Linked DNA regions of Polymorphobacter megasporae. The protein of the gene in region 1 interacts with the protein of each later gene in a pairwise test. Links are inferred from orthologs where the notes say so. Each region holds a gene or a part of one and is shown in the gene's direction. Other genes may lie near its edges.

Region 1 (3,110 bases):
TAATTGAGCGCAGTGACGATCGACCAGCGGTCCATCTGGCCCTGGTTGATCTGCTGCGTGCCGTGGTACAGCCCGGTCGTGTCGCCGAGGCCGACGGTGTTCGCGGTGGCGAACAGGCGGAACCACTTCGACGGGCGGATGACGCGGTTCTGGTCGAGCAGGGTCAGCTTGCCCTCGACCTCGAGGACGCGCTGGATGACGAACATGACGTCGGGGCGGCCCGCGTCATATTCGTCGAAGACCAGCGCGGTCGGAGTCTGCAGCGCCCATGGCAGCAGGCCCTCGCGAAATTCGGTGACCTGCTTGCCCTCGCGCAGAACGATCGCGTCCTTGCCGATCAGGTCGATGCGGCTGATGTGGCTGTCGAGGTTGATCCGGACGCACGGCCAGTTGAGCCGCGCCGCGACCTGCTCGATGTGGGTCGACTTGCCGGTGCCGTGGAAGCCCTGGATCATCACCCGGCGGTTGAAGGCAAAGCCGGCGAGGATCGCGAGCGTCGTGTCGGGATCGAAGACATAACCGGGGTCGAGGTCGGGAACGCGCTCGTCGGCGACCGAGAAGGCGGGGATCTTCATGTCGACGTCGACGCCGAACATCTCGCGCGCATCGACCTCCATGTCGGGGGCGTCGAGAACGGTTTCGTTGCTGAGGACGACGTCGGACGAATGCAAACTTGCCACGGGAAGGCTGCTCCTAACGGGGGCGCGTGAAGGCGGGGGCGGACTTGAGGTGCGTATAGGCTTGAACCACCGCCTGCAACTTTCCCTCATGCGTCCGGTCGCCGCCATTGGCGTCGGGGTGATACTGGCGAACGAGCGACTTGTACGCGCGGCGGATGTCGGCAGGTGAGGCATCGACGCCGAGATCGAGCGACTTCAACGCCTTCATGTCGACGTCGGACAGGACATGCCCCGACTTGGCGCGCCGCCCGGCGAAGACGTCGGGGCCGTAGCGGTCGCGCGCCATGCCGAGCGGGTCGTTGAACCGGACCGTCGGATCGTGTGCGGCGCGCTCCCACCCGGCGAGCGGCGACTGCGCGGCGGTGATCGCCTCGGGCGACATGCCGTCGAAGAAATTGTACCCGGCGTTGAATTCGCGGACATGGTCGAGGCACAGCCACTGCCAGCCGCCGATCTCGCCCGCGACGCGGTTCGATCGCGGCGCGCGGAACTCCGCCGGGTTGGGGCAGCCGGGGCGCGCACACGGGGTCGGCTCGGCGCGCTCGACGCGGCCGTGAAAGCGGGGACTGCGGGGGCGGGACGTTCCAGGGGGGGGGGTATCGGGGCCGCTTTCGGTCAAACTGCGTTATCCTGTTCGCAATCAGCCGATATAGGCGTTCGCAACGACAACGGGAGAGCGACATGGGACCACGCGCAGCAGAAATCGAACGGCGGCTGGTGGCTGGGCTCGCGCCGAGCCAAGTCGAGGTGATCGACGACAGCGACGACCATCTCGGCCACGCCGGGCATTCGGGAGCGGGCGAGAGCCACTTCACCGTCCGCGTCGAGGCCGCGACCTTCGCCGGCAAGTCGCGGGTCGAACGCCAGCGCGCCGTCTACGCCGCGCTCGGCGACCTGATGGCCCCCGATCAGGTCCACGCTCTCGTCATCGAGGCGACCGCGCCGGGCGAAGCCTAATCCGCCTGCGGCGCGGGGAGGCTTGAACCCGCGCCGCCGCCGCCGCATAGCGGGCACAGGCCGGCTTAGCTCAGATGGTAGAGCACCTGATTTGTAATCAGGGGGTCACGGGTTCGATTCCTGTAGCCGGCACCGTTGCCACGACGTCATTTCATCGGGATCGCGCGTCCCTCGGTCATGACATAGCTGACGCTGAGCACCGCCTTGGGGTCGGTCTGCGGGTCGCCGTCGATCGCGATCAGGTCGGCGAACTTGCCGGGCTCGAGCGTGCCGGTGACCTTGTCGACCCCGAGCAAGCGCGCGCCGCCCATCGTCGCGGCGATCAGCGCCGCCTTGGGGGTCATGCCGCCCTCGGTGACCATCAGGTTGAGCTCCTCGGCGTTGCGGCCGTGCGGGAAGACCGCGGCGTCGGTGCCGAGCGCGATGTTGACGCCGTACTTGTTGGCGATGCTCAGGCCCCGCCCGACGATCTTGAGCGTCTCGAGCGCCTTCGCCTCGACGTTCGGGGTGTAGAAGCCCTTGCCGATGTGGAGCTTCAACCCTTCGAACGCCATCAGCGTCGCGACCATGTAGGTGCCGCGCGCCTTCATCAGCTTCGCGTCTTTCTCGTCGAGATAGGTGCCGTGCTCGATCGAATCGACACCGGCCTCGACCGCCGCCTCGATACCGCGCGCGCCATGGGCATGCGCCATCGCCTTCAATCCGACGCCGTGCGCGGTGGTGACGATCGCCTTCATCTCGGCGTCGCTGAAATGCTGTTCGAGCCCGATCGCGCCGTCGTCGAGAACCCCGCCGGTCGCCATGAACTTGATCACGTCGACCCCCTTCGCGGCGATCTTGCGGACGTCGACAGCGCATGCCTCGGGTGAGTCGCAGACACCGGGGTTCTGCCCGGCGGCGTTGATCGCCTCGGCAAGTTCAGGGGCAAGCCCGACGACGGCATCGGCGTGCCCGCCCGAAATCGATAACGGCGTCCCCGCGACGAGGATGCGCGGCCCGGGAAACGATCCCTCGGCGACCGCGTCGCGCATCGCGAGGCTGGCGAGGATCGGCCCGCCGGCGTCGCGGACCGTGGTAAAGCCCGCGCGGGCGGTGATCAGCGCGTTCTTGAGCCCGGTCGCGGCGGCGTAGGGCTCGGAGAATTTGGGGCGCAGCGTCGCGTACCACGGCAGCCCCGAATCCTGCGTCAGGTGGACGTGCGCGTCGATCAGCCCGGGCATCACCGTCTTGGTCGACAGGTCGACGACCCGCGCGCCCGCCGGGACCGCCATGTCGGCGGCGCCGATCGACACGATCCTGCCGTCGGTGACGACAATGCTCGACGGACCGCGCGCGGGCAAAGCGGCGTCGGTGACGACTCGGCCCGCATGGATGACGATCGTCTCGGCGCCGGCCGGCGCGGCGAGCAACATCGTGGCAGCAATAACTCGATACATCGTTGGTCCCCCGGTTGATTGGATCGACACTAGCCAG
Region 2 (3,254 bases), 220 kb from region 1 along the record:
TCGCGCCGAGCGCGAAGTTTGCCGGCCAGCCAAAGCAGCAGCCCTGCGGGCACGAGCCACGGCACGACGGCCACCACCACCGTCAACAGCAGGGCGAGACTCGTCGAAATCGTCTGGCCGGCCTCCGCCACCGCAGTCGCTAGCGGACGCGCGGTCGAGCCGAGCGGCTGCGTCGAGCGATAATCGATGCTGAGCTTCGAGAAACTGACGCGCTGCTGGAGCTCGCTCAATTCGGCGGTCGCGGTGTCGAGCTGCTGCTGGGTCTCGCTCAGCGCTTTCTCCACCGCTAGCAGGTCCGACAGCCGTCCCTCGCGGTGTTCGAGCAACGTCTGCAGCCTGTCGCGCAGGGTCCGCTTCGCCTTGAGCGCGGCGTCGGCGTCGATCAGCTCGCGCGTAATATCTTCGCCCGTGACGCTGCTGGTAAGCATCGTCCCGCCGGCATCGCCGGTCGTCGCAGCGAGTCGCGCTTCGAATGATTTCACCTCGTCCGGAACGATGCGCAGGTCGAGATGCGCCTCGGCGGCATCACCTTCGCCGCCGCTGCGCGATGCATTGATCAGCTGGCATCGCGACGGACCCAGTGCCTCGCACGCAGTCCGATGCGCGCGCTGCACTTCGTCGATGCGACGCGCGGGAAGTTCGAAACCCAGGCTGTAGCTGTAAGCGATAAACGCAGCACCGTCGTGATGCGCCGATGGCGGCTGCCCGGGCCCGGATCGTGACGGCGCCGCACTCTTCACGCCAGCTGGGGCGACAGAAATTTGCGGTGTCGGCGCGCCAGTATCGCCCTTGCGGCCGCACGCGGCGACGGTCAGCCCAAGGAGCAACGCTACCCGCAGCTTCGCCATCGCCGTTCCCCCACGATTGAACCTTGGCCTGCGCGACCCTATACACAGGATGACATCGTTCCAAGGATCCCCATGACGACATTCGACGAGCGCGAAGCGGGCTTCGAGGCCAAATTCACCCACGACGCCGACGTCGAGTTCCGCATCACTGCGCGCGCAAACAAGCTGCTCGGGATGTGGACGGCGGGCAAGCTCGGGATGACACCCGAAGCCAGCGAAGATTACGCCCGCGCCGTCGTCCACGCCGAGTTCGAGAAGAGCGGCCACGAAGGTGTGTTCGACAAGATCGTCACCGACCTGAAGGTCCGCGATCTCGGGGTTACTGACGAAGATGTCCGCGCGGCGATGGCGGCAGCGCAGGCCGAAGCCCGCCACCAGATCATGGACGTTGCCTGATGGGTATGGCAGCCGCCGACATCGAGGCTGCGATCGTTGCCGCGCTACCCGACGCGCAGGTAACGATCACCGATCTTGCCGGCGACGGCGACCATTATAGCGCGCGCGTCGTCTCCGGTGCGTTCGCTGGCATGCCTCGCGTCCGCCAGCACCAGCTCGTCTACAATGCCCTCGGCGGCAGGATGGGCGGCGAGTTGCATGCTCTCCAGTTGACCACAGCGCTTCCCGTTCAGGAGACCACACCATGACCGATATCAATGCGAAGATCGGTGCGCTCGTCGGCGGCACCGACGTCGTGCTGTTCATGAAGGGGACGCCGCTGTTCCCGCAGTGCGGCTTCTCGTCGACCGCGATCCAGATCCTCGAGCGCCTCGGCGTCGATTACGAGACCGTCGACGTCCTCGCAGACCCCGAGGTCCGCTCGGGCATCAAGGCGTATAGCGACTGGCCGACGGTGCCGCAGTTGTACGTCAAGGGCGAGTTCGTCGGCGGCTCCGACATCATGATGGAGATGTTCCAGTCAGGCGAACTCGAGACGATGGTGACCGAAAAGGGCGTCGCGCGCGCTGCTTGAGCGTGCCGATGACAGTGTTGGATCTGCGCTTGCGCCGCATTGGCGTCCGCGCATGAATTATCAGATCTCGATTACCGGATTGTGGCGGGAGACCTTCGCCGCAGCCACCACGGGAATGCAACTATACCTGCCGATCGCGGCGGCGTTCGTCCTGCTGCCCGGCGTCGCGATCGAGCTGTTTGGCCCGGCGCTGCCGAAAACTCCCGCCGAGCTGACGCCCAACCTCGTTTTCAGCGCGCTTGTGTTGCCGTCGCTGATCGCGATCGTAGCGCAGGCGGCGATCGTTAGGTTGGCGATCGACAAGGCGAGCGGGATCGACCGGTCGGTCGGTGAGGCGCTGCTCGTCGCCTTGCGGCTATGGCCGCTGCTTGTCGTCGCGCTGCTGCTCGCGGCAGTGCCGATCGGCGCGGGGCTGCTGCTGTTCATCGTCCCCGGCCTTTACATGGCGGGTCGGCTGACGCTGGCGATGCCGCTCGTCATCGACGGCGTCGTGGCCCCGATCGCTGCGGTCCGGCGAAGCTGGGAGCTGACCGAGGGCAACGGCTGGCGGATCATCGCCTTCACAATCATGTGGGCGGCGTGGTTCCTCGCGCTGTCGGCAATCGCCGCGATCATCGGCGGCGGCGTGGCGACGGCGCTGAACGGGCTCGGTGCGGGCGCCGCGGGAGCGGTAATCTCGAGCGTAATCGGCGGAGTCGTCGGCGCGCTGTTCACGGTGTTCAACGCGGTCGGTATAGCGCTGATCTACCTGCGGTTGCGGCGCTAATCTTAGATCCTCCCCGCCTTAGGGGAGGATCAGCAGTCGATTAATCCCATCGCGCCAGCGGCGGCAGGCTCATCAGGATCGCTTCGACGTTGCCGCCGGTCTTCAGCCCGAAGGTCGTGCCGCGGTCGTAGACGAGGTTGAATTCGGCATACAGGCCGCGGTAGCGCAGCTGGACGATGCGCTCGGCGTCGGTGAACGGGTCGTGCATGTGCCGCCGGACGATTTCCGGGTACACACCGAGCAGGGTCCGCCCGACGTCCTGGGTGAAGGCGAAATTCGCGGCAAAAGCACCTTCGAGATGGTCGTAGAAGATGCCCCCGACGCCGCGATGGCGGTTGCGGTGGGGTACGAAGAAATACTCGTCGCACCAGCGGTCGAAACGGCTGTAGTAATCGCTGCCGTGGCGGTCGCACGCTGCCTTGAACGCCGTCTTGAAATCGGCGGTGTCGGCGGCGACCGGGAGTGCAGGATTTAGGTCGGCTCCCCCGCCGAACCAGCGCTTGGTCGTGACGAGGAAGCGCGTGTTCATGTGTACCGCGGGGACGTGCGGGTTCGCCATGTGTGCGACGAGGCTGATCCCGGTGGCGAAAAAGCGCGGGTCGGCATCGGCGCCGTTGATGGACTTGGCAAATTCGGGCGCGAACTCGCCGAACACCGTCGAGGTGTTGAC

What was found.
Region 2: the proteins of KTC28_RS07310 (region 1) and grxD interact in binary tests that used the Escherichia coli proteins (3 or more experiments, as listed by UniProt). The link is inferred for Polymorphobacter megasporae from one-to-one orthologs.

What each region holds. Positions count from the first base shown.
Region 1 is NZ_CP081848.1:1,547,128-1,550,237, forward strand. What follows is about bases 205-2,999. They hold KTC28_RS07310 (BolA family protein), read left to right. Parts: upstream 205-1,361; coding sequence 1,362-1,637; downstream 1,638-2,999. Other genes in these bases: cobS (cobaltochelatase subunit CobS), read right to left, coding at 205-617; KTC28_RS07305 (DnaJ domain-containing protein), read right to left, coding at 694-1,299; KTC28_RS07320 (metal-dependent hydrolase family protein), read right to left, coding at 1,784-2,999. Also shown: more of cobS, read right to left, coding at 1-204; more of KTC28_RS07320, read right to left, coding at 3,000-3,073. UniProt on the Escherichia coli protein: Involved in cell resistance against acid stress.
Region 2 is NZ_CP081848.1:1,764,554-1,767,807, reverse strand. What follows is about bases 215-3,153. They hold grxD (Grx4 family monothiol glutaredoxin), read left to right. Parts: upstream 215-1,488; coding sequence 1,489-1,818; downstream 1,819-3,153. Other genes in these bases: hemF (oxygen-dependent coproporphyrinogen oxidase), read right to left, coding at 2,625-3,153; KTC28_RS08295 (glycerophosphoryl diester phosphodiesterase membrane domain-containing protein), read left to right, coding at 1,871-2,584; KTC28_RS08305 (BolA family protein), read left to right, coding at 1,244-1,492; KTC28_RS08310 (DUF1476 domain-containing protein), read left to right, coding at 921-1,244; KTC28_RS08315 (DUF4349 domain-containing protein), read right to left, coding at 215-848. Also shown: more of KTC28_RS08315, read right to left, coding at 1-214; more of hemF, read right to left, coding at 3,154-3,254. UniProt on the Escherichia coli protein: Monothiol glutaredoxin involved in the biogenesis of iron-sulfur clusters.